4 regions of the Variovorax sp. efr-133-TYG-130 genome follow, and region 1 is predicted to be linked to each of the others. Evidence: predicted binding sites of a transcription regulator. Region 1 holds the regulator's gene; each other region holds the start of a gene.
The links. Region 1 encodes LexA, which represses DNA repair genes until DNA is damaged. Its sites were predicted from a motif close to ACTGTATNNNNATACAGT; they were not measured.

Region 1 (4,206 bases):
CCGACGCGGTCTATGAAGCGGCTGACCACCATGTTGCCGATGAGCCCGCAGGCGCCGAACAGGGCCCACATCACGCTCAGCGTGGTGGCGTCCGCGCCGAAGCTCTGCTTGAGGATGGGGCCGAAATAGCTGAACAGCACGAACTGCCCGGCACCCTGCAGCGCCGTCACCGCCACGATGCCCATCAGCACCGGACTGCGCAGCACGCGCGACCAGGCGGCGGCGGTGAGTGCCGCCGGGCGAATGCCGGCGGGCAGCGTGAGCCAGATCGATGCCGCGCTCACGACGCTGAGCAGCGCAACCGCCACGAAGGCCATGCGCCAGCCCAGGTGCCCGCCGATCAGCGCGCCGATGGGCAGGCCCATCACCGAGGCCATCGACCAGCCCAGGAACACGAAGGTGACGGCGCGCCCGCGCTGCTCGGGCGGTACCAGCAGGCCGGCGCAGGCTGCGGCCTGGGGCGTGAAGATGGCCGGCGCGATCACCGTGAGCATGCGTACCGGCAGCAGCGCGCCGAAGCTCGGCATGAGCGCCGCGAGAGCGTGGCCCGCCGCATACCAGAGCAGGGTGAGCGCGAGCAGCTGGCGGCGGTCCCACCCCGCGACGGCGGCGGCCAGCAGCGGCGCGCCGATGCACATCACCGCCGCCGCGGCGGTGATCAACTGGCCCGCGGTGGCGACCGAAATGGCCAGCGAAGCGCTGATTTCATTGAGCGTGCCGGGCACGACCATCACGCCCGTGCCGATCACGAAGTTGCCGACCAGCAGCGCCCAGAGCGCACCCTTGGGCGCGGGCCGGCTCACCGGCGAACCTGCAGCGCGCCCGGATTCACGATGTTCGTGGGATTGCCGTTGATGTAGCTCACGACGTTGTCGAAGGCCTGGCCGAAGTAGCTCTCGTAGCTCTCCTGCTCGACATAGCCGATGTGCGGTGTGCAGATGCAGTTCTCCAGCCGCAGCAGTGCGTGGCCCTGCAGCGGCGGCTCGCTCTCGAACACGTCGATGGCGGCCAGCCCGGGGCGGCCACGGTTGAGCGCCGCGAGCAGCGCGTCGGCCTCGACCAGCTCGGCACGCGAGGTGTTGACGAACAGCGCCGTCGGCTTCATGCGCGAGAGATCCTCGAGCGTGATGAGACCGTTGGTTTCGTCATTGAGCCGCAGGTGGACCGACAGCACGTCGGCGGCTGCGAAGAACTCCTGGCGGTTCTGCGCCACCTGGAAGCCGTCGGAGCGGGCCTTGGCGCAGCTGGCTTCACGCCCCCAGATCACGACCTGCATGCCGAAGGCCTGCCCGTAGCGCGCGACCAGCTGGCCGATGCGGCCGTAGCCCCAGATGCAGAGCGTCTTGCCCTTGAGCACCGAGCCCAGCCCGAAGTTGGGCGGCATCGAGGCCGACTTGAGGCCCGATTGCTGCCACGCCCCGTGCTTGAGGTTGCTGATGTATTGCGGCAGCCGGCGCATGGCGGCCATGATGAGCGCCCAGGTGAGCTCGGCAGGTGCCTGGGGGGAGCCGGAGCCTTCCGCCACGGCGATACCGCGCTCGGTGCAGGCCGCCACGTCGATGTGGCCCGCGACGCGACCCGTTTGCGAAATGAGCTTGAGCTTGGGCAGCTTCTCGATGAGCTGCCGGGAGATCTGTGTGCGCTCGCGAATCAGCACGATCACGTCGGCGTCCTTGAGGCGAACCGAGAGTTGCCCGATGCCCTTGACCGTGTTGGTGTAGACCTTGGCTGCGTACGCGTCCAGCTTGGCGGCGCAGCGCAATTTGCGCACGGCGTCCTGATAGTCGTCGAGGATCACAATATTCATGGCGTGCCATTGTGCCTCGCAGCATTGGGATGTCGCACCCCCGAACGTTTGGATACCCACTGCCGACGGGCTCTCCCAGGGGGGCCGCGCCTCAGTGCAGGCGTGTGGAGCGGGGCGCGGTGACCATGGCTTCGGCCGCTTCGAGGGCCGCCAGACGGTCGAGCTCCGCGCACACGTCGTCCATGCGGCCGGAGATCACGACACGGTTGCTGCGCTGCTGGCCCTTTCCGTCGACCACACGCACCACGCGCAACGGGCGCGCCGGCGCGGTGGCTGCGGCCGCCGGTGGCGTCGCGCCGCAAGACGGACGCACCGCGACATAGCGCAGGCCGGCGGAACTCTCGCTGTGGTCGAGCGGGGTGTGGGGATGGGGGCGGCGTGCCGGAATCAAACGGTTGGCGAGCGATTGCAGCGGCATCCAGAAATCAGCGATGGCGAGGAGGGCGATTCCCATGTGAACTCCAAAAAAGTATGAGGTTGAACACAGGCAGGATTTCTTGAATCGGCCGCGACAGGGTGATGGCGACTTCGCGCCATACGCCCGCCACCTGTCGCGGCCGGGTGAGTGCTGCTGCCAGCAGGCCTACATCAGCATGGTGTTGCGGATGAGGCCCACGGCGAGGCCTTCGATCTCGAAGGGCTCGCCGGGCTGGACGATGATGGTCGGGTAGTCGGGGTTCTCGGCGTGCAGCTCGATGACCTGCTTGTTGCGCTTCAGGCGCTTGACGGTGACCTCGTCGCCCAGGCGCGCCACCACGATCTGGCCGTTGCGCGCTTCCTTGGTGGCCTGCACGGCGAGCAGGTCGCCGTCCATGATGCCGGCGTCGCGCATGGACATGCCGCGTACCTTGAGCAGGTAGTCGGGCTGGCGCTGGAACAGTGTGTTCTCGACGTAGTAGGTCTGGTCGACGTGCTCTTGCGCCAGGATGGGCGAGCCCGCGGCGACGCGGCCGATGAGCGGCAGCGCCAGTTGCGCCATGCCGGGCAGCGTGAGCGAGAACTGGCCGCCCTCGCGGTGACGCGTTTCGTTCAGCGAGCGCAGGGCGTCGCCCTTGAGGCGGATGCCTCGCGAGGTGCCGCTGACGAGTTCGATGACACCCTTGCGGGCCAATGCCTGCAGGTGCTCTTCGGCCGCGTTGGCCGACTTGAACCCGAGTTCATTGGCGATTTCGGCGCGCGTGGGTGGCGCGCCGGTTCGGGCGATGGCGCTCTGGATCAAGTCCAGGATCTGCTGCTGGCGGGCTGTAAGCTTCACGGCGAACTGCATATGTGGTTCCTTGCGGCACTGGCTAGATATCCAGTACCTGTATTTTTAACCAGTTTTAAAAAGTTGACAAGACATGCCTGATTTCCCCTCGCCTGAACTGCGCCGCGTGGTCGTGCTGGGCACCGGCGGCACCATTGCCGGCAAGGCCGCCAGCAGCGGCGACAACATCGGCTACACGGCCGGGCAGGTAGGCGTAGCGGACCTTCTGGGCGGGATCGAGGCGCCCCGGGGCGTGACGCTGGTGGCGGAGCAGGTCGCGCAACTGGACAGCAAGGACATGTCCCTCGAGACCTGGCAAAAGCTCGCGCAGCGCTGCGCGCACTGGCTGGCCGAGCCCGACGTGGCGGGCGTGGTGATCACGCACGGCACCGACACGCTGGAGGAGACGGCCTTCTTCCTGCATTCGGTACTGGCGTGCGTGAAGCCTGTGGTGCTGACCTGTGCCATGCGCCCGGCGAGCGCACTGTCGCCCGATGGTCCGCAGAACGTGCGCGATGCCATCGGCGTGGTTCTGGCAGCGGGTGCGAAGGGGGTGACCGTGGTGTGCGCCGGCGCGATGCACAGTGGCGCCGACGTCCAGAAAGTGCACACCTACAGGCTCGATGCCTTCGCATCAGGCGATGCAGGCGTGGTTGGCTATGTTGAAGAAGGTGAAGTGCGCCGCGTGAGGGCGTGGCCCGAGGGCGGGGCGCTGCCGGCTTCGAAGATCTTCGAGGCGGCCGCGGTCCATTGGCCTCGCGTGGAGATCGTCATGAGCCATGCCGGCGCGAGCGGTGCGGTCGTCGAGGCGCTGCTGCAGCCCGGCAACGCCGAACCGGTCCGTGGACTGGTGCTGGCCGCCACCGGCAACGGCACGCTGCATCAAGCGCTCGAAGCGGCTGCGCTGAAGGCGCAGGAGGCGGGCGTGGCGGTGGTTCGCGCGACGCGCTGCATGAACGGCCGCATCCTGCCGAAAGCCGATGACCGCCTGCGGGAAGCGGGCACGCTCACGCCGGTGAAGGCGCGCATCGCGCTGATGCTCGAGTTGCTCGGGTGAGGTGGTGGCCGCCCTGACGGAGGGCGGCCGGCAATCAGCTGCTCAGCGCTGCGAGTGCGCGCTGGGTGATTTCATCGACCGTGCCCACGCCCTTGA
Region 2 (4,206 bases), on a different contig from region 1:
CAGGTGACGCCGATGCTCACCGGCACCAGCAGCAGCAGCGGCGTGAGCATCCAGTCGAGGATCTCGCCGAACAGCGAGCGCTGCGCGCGCTGAAATAATTTCAAGTGTGAAGTTCCTGATGAGGCTCAAGAAATCCACGACGAGCGTGATTTAGTGCCATTGCAACAAAACGGGATGCTGAAGTTTGCGCGGTGCTCGGTTGTAGTCTCTGCACGCAGTTTCTGCAATTCGAAAAAATCTCAGGGAGTGAATCATGAAGACCAAGTCACCGGGCGGCTGCCCAAGGCCGTTCTGGGTTGCTGCGACCGTGCTTGCCACGGGAGTGGGGATCACGGCATGTGGAGGAGGCGGCAGCGGGGGCGGCGGGGGGATGCCGTTGCTGCCACTGCCATCGAGCTCGCCTGCACCCGCACCCGCACCGTCGCCGGCACCCGCGCCTGCGCCCGCACCTGCAGCGAACCGTGATCCCGTGCAGGGCAGCGAACCGCTGCCGTCGCTGAGCGCGCCTCAACCCGGCTCGACCGCCGCAGTGGGCAACGACAGCGAAGGCATATACGGCTCGCTGCTCGACCTCGGCTTTGTCGGTGCCGACGGCTCCGTGGCCGCCAAGTTCGTCGTCGGCACGCTGTGGGGATCGATCAAGGTTTCGGGACTCGACTGGTCCTTCAACCCCGACACGCTGTACTACTTCATCGACGCCTCGCCCGTGACGGGCTCCGGCACTTTCGTGTCGAAGAAGTCGATAAGCGGAACCTATGCCCACGGCTCGCGTGAACCGTCGAAATTCGGGCCGCTGGGCTATGCCGCGGAGAACGCGCTCGCGGTGTCGCAGGACAGCGTGGTCGGCAAGTGGGCCAACACGGATACGACCTTCGGCATCAGCGTCACGATCGAGGTCGACGACAAGGGGGCATTCACCGGCAAGACGGTCGGCTTGCAGATCGGCACCTGCAGCATTTCGGGCACGATCGCGCAGGCGCAGCCCGGCACGAGCAAGAACATGTACGGTCTCGCCATGAGTGCGGTCAACGCCGCCACCGATGCCAAGGACGCCTGCAAGCTCAGGACCGATCTTCCCTACAAGGGCCCGGCCGCCATCGGCCTTGTGCCCGCCGGCAACTTCGACAGCAACGGCTTCTTCCGCAACATCATGTTCCTGATCCGTACCAGCGATGGCGCCACGCTGTCGGCTGGCCTGCGCAAGCAGCCGTAGCGGGCCGGTGCGTGGACTGAGGCCTCTGTCAGTTCTGGATCTTCTCGAGGCAGTAGCCCAGCCCGCGTACCGTGGCGATGCGCACCGGGCCCTTCTCGATCTTTTTGCGCAGCCGGTGGATGTACACCTCGATCGCGTTGAGGCTCACCTCCTCGCCCCATTCGCAGAGGCGGTCGACCAGCTGGTCCTTGCTCACCAGCCGGCCGGCGCGCTGCAGCAGCACTTCGAGCAGGCCGAGTTCGCGCGCCGACAGCTCGATCATCTTGCCGTCGATGGTGGCCACGCGGCCGGCCTGGTCGTACACCAGCGGGCCGTGGCGGATCGCGTTGCTGGTGGTGCCCATGCCGCGGCGCGTGAGGGCGCGCACGCGGGCCTCGAGTTCCTGCAGGCTGAAGGGCTTGGCCATGTAGTCGTCGGCGCCGTTGTCCAGGCCCTTGACGCGCTCTTCCACGCTGTCGGCCGCCGTGAGCACCAGCACCGGCAGCTGCGAGCCGCGCGCGCGCAGGCGCTTGAGGATCTCGATGCCGTGCAGGCTGGGCAGCCCGAGGTCGAGGATCAGCAGGTCGAACTCGTCATGGGTCATGAGCGCGGTGTCGGCCTGCGAGCCGTTGGCCACGTGGTCGACCGCCGCGCCCGAGGTGCGCAGGCTGCGCAGCAGGGCATCGGCCAGCACCTGGTCGTCTTCGGCAATCAGAATCCGCATATGCGCCACCTCCGGCCTGTTTGGGTGTCGGGCGCCCGGCGGCGCCGTCGACGTTTGTCTCTGCCTCGAAGTCTAGCCCGCTGTATAGGCTTCCAGTCCGATGGTTACCACGGTGGCGATGTCGTCGCCCACGCTGCTGCGGAACTCGCGCTCGGCCTGCGTCACCGCGCCGTGGAAGGCGTCGAGCCAGGCCAGCCCGTCGGCCGTGAACAGCACGCGCCGGGCCCGCGCGTCGAGCGGATCGGGGCCGCGCGTGACCAGGCCCCAGGCCTCGCACTGGTCCACCAGGGCGCCCATCGCCTGCTTGGTCATGCCGGCGCGCTCGGCCAGCTCGGTGAGGCGCGAGCCCTCGCGCGCCAGGTGCCGGGTGATGTGGATGTGCGCCGCGCTCACCTGCGCGCGCGCCGCGAGGTTCGACAACGCCAGCGGCACGTCGACGTCGTGCGCCATCAGCTCCAGCACGCGCTCGTCGAAACGGCGCATGGCGTGGCCCAGCAGGCGGCCCAGGTGGGTCTGCCGCCAGGCGTCGGGATCGGTCGGAAAGGCGGTTTCGCTCATGTGCCAAATGGTAAAGCAAACTGACCAAAAAACAGGTTTACGCAGCGGCATCAGCCCCTACACTACTGTTCAAGCATCCAGCCTGTGGTTAAAAGCAGATGGGTGAAACCAGACACAAACCGTTGATATTCAAGGAGTTTCCACATGGACGCAGTCGTCAAGGGCGCAAGCATCTCGGTCGCCAACAGTGAAAAAGCCAAGGCGCTGCAAGCCGCGCTGGCCCAGATCGAAAAGCAGTTCGGCAAGGGCACGATCATGCGGCTCGGCGAAGGCGAGGCGCTGGAAGACATCCAGGTGGTCTCCACCGGCTCGCTGGGCCTGGACATCGCGCTGGGCGTCGGCGGCCTGCCGCGCGGCCGCGTCATCGAAATCTACGGCCCTGAATCCTCGGGCAAGACCACGCTCACGCTGCAGGTCATCGCCGCCATGCAGAAGCAGGCCGGCACCTGCGCCTTCGTCGACGCAGAACACGCCCTCGACGTGCAATACGCCCAGAAGCTCGGCGTCAACCTGTCCGACCTGCTGATCAGCCAGCCCGACACCGGCGAACAGGCCCTCGAAATCGTCGATTCGCTGGTGCGCTCGGGCGCCGTCGACCTGATCGTGGTCGACTCGGTCGCCGCGCTCACGCCCAAGGCCGAAATCGAAGGCGAGATGGGCGACTCGCTGCCCGGCCTGCAGGCCCGCCTGATGAGCCAGGCGCTGCGCAAGCTCACCGCCACCATCAAGAAGACCAACTGCATGGTCATCTTCATCAACCAGATCCGCATGAAGATCGGCGTGATGTTCGGTTCGCCCGAAACCACCACCGGCGGCAACGCGCTGAAGTTCTACGCCTCGGTGCGCCTGGACATCCGCCGCATCGGCACCATCAAGAAGGGCGACGAGGCCATCGGCAACGAAACCAAGGTGAAGGTGGTGAAGAACAAGGTCTCGCCCCCGTTCAAGACGGCGGAGTTCGACATCCTGTTCGGCGAAGGCATCAGCCGCGAAGGCGAGATCATCGACATGGGCGTGACCGCCAAGATCGTCGACAAGTCGGGCGCCTGGTACGCCTACAACGGCGAGAAGATCGGCCAGGGCCGCGACAACGCCCGCGAGTTCCTGCGCGAGAACCCCGAGCTGTCGCGCGAGATCGAGAACAAGGTGCGCGAGTCGCTGGGCATTCCGCTGCTGGCAGCCGATGCCGGCTCCACGCCCGAGAAGCCGCAGAAGGCCGCCAAGGCCGAGAAGGCGGACAAGGGCGAGTAACAAGCCCCCGAGCGCGGTCCCCTGCCGGGCCGCGCGAGCGGTTCCCGCATGGCATTCGACGCCCCGTCCCTCAAAGGCCGCGCACTGCGCCTGCTGAGCCAGCGCGAGCATTCGCGCCTGGAGCTGGAGCGCAAGCTCGCCAAGCATGAAGAAGAGCCCGGCACGCTGGCCAAGGCGCTCGACGAACTGGCCGCCAAGGACTTCATCAGCGAGCCGCGCGTGGTGGCCTCGGTGCTCAACCAGCGGGCGGCCCGCTCCGGCGCGCTGCGGGTGAAGCAGGAACTGCAGGCCAAGGGCATCGCGCCCGAGGCCATCGCCGAAGCGGTGGCCGGCCTGCAGGAAACCGAGGTGGAGCGCGCCACCGCCCTCTGGCGCCGCCGCTTCGACGCCGCGCCCGCCGACGCGAAGGAACGGGCCAAGCAGATGCGATTCCTGATGGCGCGCGGTTTCTCGGGCGCCGTCGTGTCCAAGGTACTCAGGA
Region 3 (4,206 bases), on a different contig from region 1:
CAGGCAGCCGTCGACCACGTTGATCACATGCACCGAGTTCCACTCCTGCCCCTTGGCCGAATGGATGGTCGAGAGGATCAGGTAGTCCTCGTCGAGCAGCGGCGGACCCGGGCGGTCGCTGGTGGCCTCGGGCGGATCGAGCGTCAGTTCGGTCAGGAAGCGTTCGCGCGACGCGTAGCCGGCGGCCAGCCGCGCGAGCTGCTCGACGTCGGCGCGCCGCACGCCCGAGGTGTCCTCGTACAGCCGCTCCAGGTGCGGCTGGTACCAGGCCATCGCCACCTCCACGTCGGCCGGCCATGCGAGCGCAGGAGAGCGCAGCGCCTCGTAGGCCTTGGCGAAATCGGCCCATTGCTCGCGCGCCGCGGAAGGCGGCACGAAGTCGCGCACTGCGGCCACCGGATCGGCGGCCTGGTCCATCGCGTCGAGCAGCCGCGTGCCGGTGACGGGCCCGATGCCCGGGATCAGCTGCGTCACGCGAAAGCCCGCCATGCGGCCGCGCGGGTTCTGCGCGAAACGCAGCACCGCGAGCAGGTCCTTCACATGCGAGGCCTCGAGAAACTTGAGCCCGCCGAACTTCACGAACGGAATGTTGCGCCGCGCCAGCTCGAGCTCGAGCGCCGCGCTGTGCGACGAGGTGCGAAACAGCACCGCCTGCGACTTCAGCGCCAGCCCGCCCTCGCGGTGCGCCAGCACCTTGTCGGCCACCCAGCGCGCCTGCTCCGCCTCGTCGGGCACGAGCACCAGCAGCGGCTTGCCGGCCGATGGCTTGTCGGTCCACAGCGTCTTGGCGTGCCGCTCGGCTGCTTGCGCGATGACGCGGTTCGAGGCGTCGAGGATCGGCTGCGTCGAGCGGTAGTTGCGCTCCAGCGTGACCACGCGTGCGTCCTGCGTGAACTGCGACGGGAAGTCGAGGATGTTGCGCACCGTGGCGCCCCTGAACGAATAGATCGACTGCGCGTCGTCCCCCACCACCGTCACGCCGCGCCCGTCGGGTTTGAGCGCCAGCAGGATCGAGGCCTGCAGCAAGTTGGTGTCCTGGTACTCGTCGACCAGCACATGGTCGAAGCGCGCGCCGACGTGCGCGGCCAGCGCGGGCTCGGCGACCATGCCGGCCCAGTAGAGCAGCAGGTCGTCGTAGTCGAGCACGTTCTGCTGCTGCTTGGCCTCGACGTAGGCGCCGAACAGCTTCTTCAGCTCGGCCTCCCATTCGCCGCACCACGGGAACGACTCCCGCAGCACCTCGGCCAGCGGCGCGCGCGTGTTCACGCAGCGCGAGTAGATCGACAGGCAGGTGCCCTTGCGCGGAAAGCGGTTGACGGTGGAAGACAGGCCCAGCTCGTGGCGCGCCAGCCCCATCAGGTCTTCGGCGTCGCCGCGGTCGTGGATGGTGAAGTTCTCGTCCAGCCCGATCTGCGCGGCGTACTCGCGCAGCAGCCGCGCGCCGATGCCGTGGAAGGTGCCTGCCCACGGCAGCGAAGGCGGCGCCTCCGACTTCAGGCCCAGCACCTTCGCCAGCACCTGGCCGGCGCGCCGCCCCATTTCCTGCGCGGCGCGGCGCGAGAAGGTCAGCAGCAGCAGGCGCTGCGGATCCACCCCGCCGGCAATGAGGTGTGCCACGCGGTGCGCCAGCGTGCTGGTCTTGCCCGACCCTGCGCCGGCGATGACGAGCAGCGGCCGCTCGTCGCGCTCGGCAATCGCCGCTCCCACCCCGTGCTCGACCGCCGCGCGCTGCGCGTCGTTGAGCGTGGCCAGCGCGGCGGCCAGGCGCTCGGCCTGGGTCTTCGGGGCGGTGGAAAGAACGGGGAGCGCAGCGGTCTGCATGGGCACGACTTTACTGTATGCCCGTCCAGTCCAGCCACCTTGCTGCCATGTGGCCGGTGACATAATCGCGCCTCGCTGCAACCGGAGACTCTTCCCATGGAAACCGCCCCGTCTCGGCAGCTTTCAACTCCCTTTCACTGACGCGTTTTCCTCACGCACGTCGGGCCCGGGAATTGAAAGCGCCCCTCCCTCGCCCATCGTCCAGTCACCCCCGGGAGTGAGCCAATGCTCAACATCTTTACGCTCGCCAACGGCCGCCTCGTCCAGGAAGAGATCGAGGCGCTCGAAGAGCTTTCCAAGTTCCAGCCGATCTGGGTCGACCTCGAATCGCCCACGCTCGAAGAGAAGCGCTGGATCAAGCAGTACTACGGCCTGTCCATCCCCGAAGACGCGATGGACGAGGACATCGAGGAATCCGCCCGCTTCTACGAGGAAGACAACGGCGAGCTGCACATCCGCTCCGACTTCCTGATCGACGACGACGAGAACCCGCGCACCGTGCGCGTCGCTTTCATCCTGAACCAGCACAACACCGACCTGCGCAGCCGCGGCGTGCTGTTCTCGATCCACGACGAGGACGTGCCCGTGTTCCGCCTGCTGCGCATGCGCGCGCGCCGCGCACCGGGGCTGATCGAGGACGCCAAGGAAGTGATGCTCAAGCTGTTCGACGCCGACGCCGAGTATTCGGCCGACACGCTGGAGAACATCTACGACGAGCTCGAAGTGGCCGGCAAGAAAGTGCTCTCGGGCAACGTGAGCGACGAGCTGGCCGGCGAGGTGCTCGGCGCCATCGCGCGGCAGGAAGACTTGAACGGCCGCATCCGCCGCAACGTGATGGACACGCGCCGCGCGGTCAGCTTCATGATGCGCAGCAAGATGCTCAACGCCGAGCAGTTCGAAGAGGCGCGCCAGATCCTGCGCGACATCGAGTCGCTGGACAACCACACGGCCTTCCTGTTCGACAAGATCAACTTCCTGATGGATGCGACCGTCGGTTTCATCAACATCAACCAGAACAAGACCATCAAGATCTTCTCGGTGGCCAGCGTGGCGCTGCTGCCGCCCACGCTGATCGCCAGCATCTACGGCATGAACTTCAAGTTCATGCCGGAGCTCGACTGGGCCATGGGCTATCCGTATGCCATCGTGCTGATGGCGGCCAGCGCGCTGGTGCCGATGTGGTACTTCCGCCGGCGCGGCTGGCTCAAGTAGCCGCGCCACTACCCGCGTCTTGCGCGGGCAGCGTGGCCAGCCACGCGCCCACCAGCGCGAGGCTGTAGCGGCTCGCCACCTCCACCACGAAGCGCGCGAAGTCGCCATGCGCGGCATCGTCGGCGCGGTCCGAAATCGTGCGCATCGCGGCAAACGGCACGCCGTAGTCTTGACACACCTGCGCCATCGCAGCGCCTTCCATCTCGACCGCGAGCGCATCGGGCAGCTCGCGCTGCAAGGCCTCGCTCTCCGCGGTGGTGGAGACGAAGCGGTCGCCGCTCACCAGCAGGCCGCGATGCACCCCGGGCTGCCGGAGGCTGAATTCATCCACGGCCTGCTGGCCGACCAAGGCCACGGGGTCGCGCAGCACGTCGGCCGCCACGGCCGCCAGAGCGTTGCCGATGGCAGCATCGGCCGCGAAGCGCGCCATGCCCATCAGCGGCACCTCGTGCTTCGGGAAAAGCGGCGAGGCGTCCATGTCGTGCTGCAGCAGTTCGGTGGCCACGACCACGTCGCCCACCTTCACGCCCGGCGCCAATCCACCCGCCACGCCGGTGAACACGATGGCCCGCACGCCGAAGCGCTCGATCAGCACCGTGGCCGTCACCGCCGCCGCGACCTTGCCGATGCGCGACAGCACCGCCACCACCGGCTGGCCCTGCAGATGGCCCACCCAGAAGTCGCGGCCGGCCACGCGCACACGCTGCTCGTCGGGCATCTGCGCAAGCAGGGCACTCAGTTCCTCGTGCATGGCAGCGACGATGGCGACAGGCGCGCGCGGCAAAGAACTCAAGACATTTCTCTTTCCAGGAACACCGCGGAACCGGCTCTGCCGGGCCGCAGGTGTTGCCCCCAGCAGCGTGGGGGGTTACTTGATATCCACACCATAGAAAGTGTGGCGCCCGAATGGGCTCAGCTTGAAGTCGACCACTTCCTTGCGCACCGGCTTCAACTGCACCGCATGGGCGATGGTGAACCACGGCGCCTGCTCCTTGAAGATGACCTGGGCCTTCTTGTAGAGCGCATCGCGGTCGGCCTGCTTGGTCGCGCTCTTGGCCTTCACCACGAGGTCTTCGTAAGGCTGGTAGCAGAACTTCGAGATGTTGCTGCCGCTGGCCGACTTGGCCGATGCGCAGCCCAGCAGCGTGTAGAGGAAGTTGTCCGGATCGCCGT
Region 4 (4,206 bases), on a different contig from region 1:
GCCACGTGGCCGAATGGCTGATGGACGAGGCCCGGCAGTCGTCAGGGCACTGAGGGCATCGCCTTGCAATACGCGATCGCCTCGTCGAGGCGGTCGTTGCCCCAGAACATCTCGCTGCCGGCAAAGAAGGTCGGCGCGCCGAAGATGCCTTTCTCCGCGGCCGTCTCGGTCTGGCGCCGCAGCCGCAGCTTGTTGGCGTCGGAAAGCGCTTCTTCGAGGATGCGGTGCGCCGGCAGACCCAGTCCGGCGAGCAGGTCGCGCATGGCCTGCGGCGAATCGATGTCGCGGTCTTCGGCGAAGTTCATCGTCATCGTGCGGCGGCAGAACTCGCCCATCCACGGCTGCGCGGCACCCACCAGCGCAATGCGCAGCGGCAGCACGGCCGGGCGCGGAAAGCGCGTTGGCTGCCGCCACGGCAGGCCATGCTTGCGGCACTGGCGGGCCATGTCCTTCCACGTGTAGTCGCCTTTCTCCTTCTGCAAAACGAAGGGTGACGTCTCCCAGCCGAAGGAGCGGAAGATCGGCCCCAGCAGGAAGGGCTGCCAGCGGATGCCGATGCCGTGCGCGGCCGCCTCCTGCTCCAAGCGCATCACGCTGAGGTAGCTGTAGTTGCTGCCGAAGTCGAACCAGAAGTCGAGCGTGTTCATTCGAACACCACCAGGCAGCGGGCCTCGATGCTCTCGCGCAGCGGCGCGTCGGCGGGCGCCTCGGGGTGGTCGAAGGCGGCATGCGGCGTGTAGCGAGAGACGCCGCTGAGCTGCGAGTCGTACTGCTTGAACACCAGCGCCTCGTGCCGGTCCATCGCGGAAAAGTAAGACCAGCGGTGCGAGGGCGAATGCGTCGCGAGGTAGATCTCGCCGGTGCGGCGCGGATAGCGCACCTCGGCGTCGACCAGGTCCCGGGCCATCACCGAGCGGGCATCGCACACGGCGAGCGGCGTGTCGAGCACCGGCCCTCTTATCGAACGCCAGACATTGACGATGCAATAGCGCCGCACGGCCGCGGCTTCCTCGGGGTCGGGCAGCACCAGGGACAGCCGGCGACGGCCAGATTCCTCGGTGTAGTCGTTGTGGATGCGGCCGTTGGCGGCGGCCAGGCCGTCGGTCGCGCGGCGGCCGAAGCTCAGGGCGGCGCGGTCGGCTTCGCGCCTGCGCACCAGGTGGTCGAAGACATGGGCACGCGTGCCGCCCGTGACGGCCAGTGCCAGTTCGGCCACCTCGCGGTGGTAGATGGCCGTGACCTCCGCGTCGTCGAGGAAGTCGCGCACGGCCGTGGGCGCGTCGCGCAGCACGAAGCCTTCGCGCTCGATGTCGGGTGGCGCTGCGGCTGCGCGTGCATCCGCGATGGGCATGGGGCGCAGTTCGTAGCTGCCGCTTTCCCAGGGCGTGTCGGGCGGCGGCTGGAAGGTGTAGCTGACGGGGCGCAGGGCGGACGGCTGGAGGTAGTTCAGGCCTGCGGTGACGGCTGTGACGGCTGTGCTGGGGGTGGTCATGCGGTGCTCCTGTTGGACGGCTCCATTGGAGCGAAGCGGCAGCCCCGGCTCAAACGACTTCTGGGCGTCTTCGCATGAGCAGCGGGAATATGAAAATCCCCGTGACGAAGAAAAACAGCTTTTTTCCCGCAGCCCATGGAATACTGTATAAAAATACAGTTAACAGTCTTCGCCATGGGCCTTCCTTTCCTCGATTCCTTTTCCGCTGCCGCGGGCCGCGGCGTCTGGCATGCCGACGAACTCGGCCTGGCCGACGCCCAGGTCGTCGCGACCGGCCATGCCGCGCTCGACGCGGAGTTGCCGGGCGGCGGATGGCCGGTCGGCGCGATGACGGAACTACTGCAGGCCGCGCCCGAAGCCCATGTCTGGCGGCTGCTGCTGCCGGCGCTGGCGCAGGCGGTGCAGGCGCGCGGCGGGCCGGTGGTGCTGGTCGGTCCGCCCTTCGAGCCCTGCGGGCCGTCGCTCGCGGCGCAGGGGCTGCCGGTAGAAGCGCTGATGTGGGTGCGCAGCGAGGCACCGGCCGCGCGGCTGTGGGCCTGCGAGCAGGCGCTGCGCTGCGCCGACGTGGCGGTCGTGGTGGCGTGGCTGCCGCAGGCGCGGGTGGCCGAACTGCGGCGGCTGCAACTGGCGGCGGCGCAGCATGAACTGCTGCTGTTCGTGTGCCGGCCCGACTCGGTCGCGTTGTCGGCTTCGCCCGCGCGGCTGCGCCTTCGCACCGACCGCTGCGAGGCCGATGCTTCGCAGATCGCGCTGCACATCCTCAAGCGCCGCGGGCCGCCGCTGGCCTCGCCGGTCATGCTGCCCGCGCGCAACGAGCGCATGGCCGCGCTGCTGGCCGCCGCCCGGGTGCGCCGCAAGCTGCGGCTGCAGCAGCAAGGCACCGTGGTGGAAGCCGGCGAGACGTCAACCTCCGCCAAGGTGGTGCGCATCGACGCGTGGAAAGGAGGCCCAGGTGCACTGGATCGCCTTGCGGTGGCTACTTGACGACGCCGGCACGCCCGAGGGCCCGGTCCTGCCCACGCCCGAGGCTCTCGGCTGGTGGGCGCTGCGCTACACGCCCCACGTCGCCTGGCAGGACGAAGCGCTGATGCTCGAGGTCTCGGCCTGTGAACGCCTCTGGGGCGGCCGGCTGCAGCTGATGCGCCTGCTGCTGGCCGACAACCCCGCGCCCGACGCGCGCATGCTGGGTACGCAGGGCGCCACCAGCCTCATCGCGCTGGCGCGGCTGCGGCTGTTCGCGCGCGAAGAGAAGCGGCCGCAAGACGTGCCCGCCGGCCTGCCGCTCGACACCCTGAGCGCGGCGCGCGCGCACCTCGACCTGCTCGCGCGCCTCGGTTGCCGCACCTGGGGCGACGTGGCTGCGCTGCCGCGCGGCGGGCTCACGCGGCGCTTCGGTGCCGAGCTGCGCGATGCGCTCGATGCCGCCTGGGGCCTGAGCCCCGAAAGCCATGCCTGGCTCACGCTGCCCGACGTGTTCGAGCAGAAGCTCGAACTGCCCGCGCTGGCCGAAACCGCGCCCGAACTCATGTGGTCGGCCAACCGGCTGCTGGCCTCGCTGCAGCTGTGGCTGCGTGCCCGCCAGCGCGGCGCGCGCGCGCTCGAGCTGCAATGGACGCTCGACCTCAAGCGCTTCAACGGCGTGAACCTGCCGCCGCACCAGCAGGTCACCGTGCGCACGGCCGAGCCCACGCAGGACATGGCGCACCTGCGCCGGCTGATGTCCGAAAAACTCGCGCTCACCACGCTCTCGGCGCCCGCGAGCTGGCTGCGGCTGCGCACGCTGGAGACCGATCCGTGGGCCGGCGCCAGCACCAGCTTCCTGCCCGAGGACAACCGCAAGGGCGACAGGCTGCACGAGATGGTCGAGCGCCTCAGCGTGCGGCTCGGCCCGTCGCAGGTGCTGGTGCCCTCGGCACAGGCCGACCACCGGCCGGAGCGCAAGCAGGCGTGGCGGCCCGCGCTGCACAAGGACAAAACCCCGCCCGACAAGGCGCGCAGGCAGGCGCAGGCCGCCGCCTCGCAGCCCGATGCCATCTATCCGCCGTGGCTGCTGCCCGAGCCGCTGCGGCTCGAGATGGACGGCGAGCGCCCGTGCTATCGCGGCACGCTGAGCAGGCTGGTCGGGCCGCAGCGCGTAGAGGCAGGCTGGTGGGGTGACAAGGAAGAGGGCGGCCAGCCCGCCATGCGCGACTACTACGTCGCGGAAAGCCCCGAAGCCGGGCTGGTGTGGATCTTTCGCGAGCGGCCCGCTGCGCGCTTTTCTTCGGGCGAGGTGCGCTGGTACCTGCAGGGGTTCTATGCCTGAGCTGAGCGACAAGCAGGAAAGCAGGCGCCAGCCCGCCAAGGTGCATGCGCTGCCAGTGCCGCTGCGCAAGCCGCCCGCGTTCACGCTGCCCGACTACGCGGAGCTGCACTGCCTGACCAACTTCAGCTTCCAGCGCGGCGCATCCACGCCCGAGGAGATGGTGGAGCGGGCCTATCAGCTCGGCTACACGGCGCTGGCGATCACCGACGAGTGCTCGGTGGCCGGCATCGTGCGGGCGCATGTGGGCTTGCGCGACCTGCCCGCGAAGCTCGAAGAATACGAGCGCGAAAACCCCGACGAGCCGAAGATCCCGCGCAACCCGGCTTTCCGCCTGCTGTTCGGCAGCGAGTTCCAGTTCGAGCGCTTCAGGCTCGTGGTGATCGCCAATGACACCGAAGGCTGGGGCAAC

Region 2: recA (recombinase RecA) is a predicted target of LexA. The motif match lies at 2,539-2,556, and genes of this name have one in related genera.
Region 3: QRN67_RS08985 (ATP-dependent helicase) is a predicted target of LexA. The motif match lies at 1,834-1,851, and genes of this name have one in related genera.
Region 4: imuA (translesion DNA synthesis-associated protein ImuA) is a predicted target of LexA. The motif match lies at 1,635-1,652, and genes of this name have one in related genera.

The regions. Positions count from the first base shown of each region.
Region 1 is NZ_JARVTD010000030.1:5,538-9,743, reverse strand. It holds gene QRN67_RS25295 (MFS transporter) at 1-803, opposite strand, end outside; gene QRN67_RS25290 (D-2-hydroxyacid dehydrogenase family protein) at 800-1,807, opposite strand; gene QRN67_RS25285 (hypothetical protein) at 1,899-2,261, opposite strand; gene lexA (transcriptional repressor LexA) at 2,391-3,074, opposite strand; gene QRN67_RS25275 (asparaginase) at 3,148-4,110, shown strand; gene adk (adenylate kinase) at 4,145-4,206, opposite strand, start outside.
Region 2 is NZ_JARVTD010000029.1:265,079-269,284, forward strand. It holds gene QRN67_RS24095 (sensor histidine kinase) at 1-104, opposite strand, end outside; gene QRN67_RS24100 (hypothetical protein) at 470-1,213, shown strand; gene QRN67_RS24105 (response regulator transcription factor) at 1,242-1,916, opposite strand; gene QRN67_RS24110 (MarR family winged helix-turn-helix transcriptional regulator) at 1,989-2,474, opposite strand; gene recA (recombinase RecA) at 2,619-3,725, shown strand; gene recX (recombination regulator RecX) at 3,774-4,206, shown strand, end outside.
Region 3 is NZ_JARVTD010000007.1:100,151-104,356, forward strand. It holds gene QRN67_RS08985 (ATP-dependent helicase) at 1-1,821, opposite strand, end outside; gene corA (magnesium/cobalt transporter CorA) at 2,047-3,033, shown strand; gene QRN67_RS08995 (5'-methylthioadenosine/adenosylhomocysteine nucleosidase) at 3,026-3,784, opposite strand; gene QRN67_RS09000 (ABC transporter substrate-binding protein) at 3,902-4,206, opposite strand, start outside.
Region 4 is NZ_JARVTD010000024.1:43,452-47,657, reverse strand. It holds gene QRN67_RS20655 (LysR substrate-binding domain-containing protein) at 1-53, shown strand, start outside; gene QRN67_RS20650 (2-hydroxychromene-2-carboxylate isomerase) at 42-647, opposite strand; gene QRN67_RS20645 (CmcJ/NvfI family oxidoreductase) at 644-1,492, opposite strand; gene imuA (translesion DNA synthesis-associated protein ImuA) at 1,667-2,476, shown strand; gene QRN67_RS20635 (Y-family DNA polymerase) at 2,445-3,797, shown strand; gene QRN67_RS20630 (error-prone DNA polymerase) at 3,790-4,206, shown strand, end outside.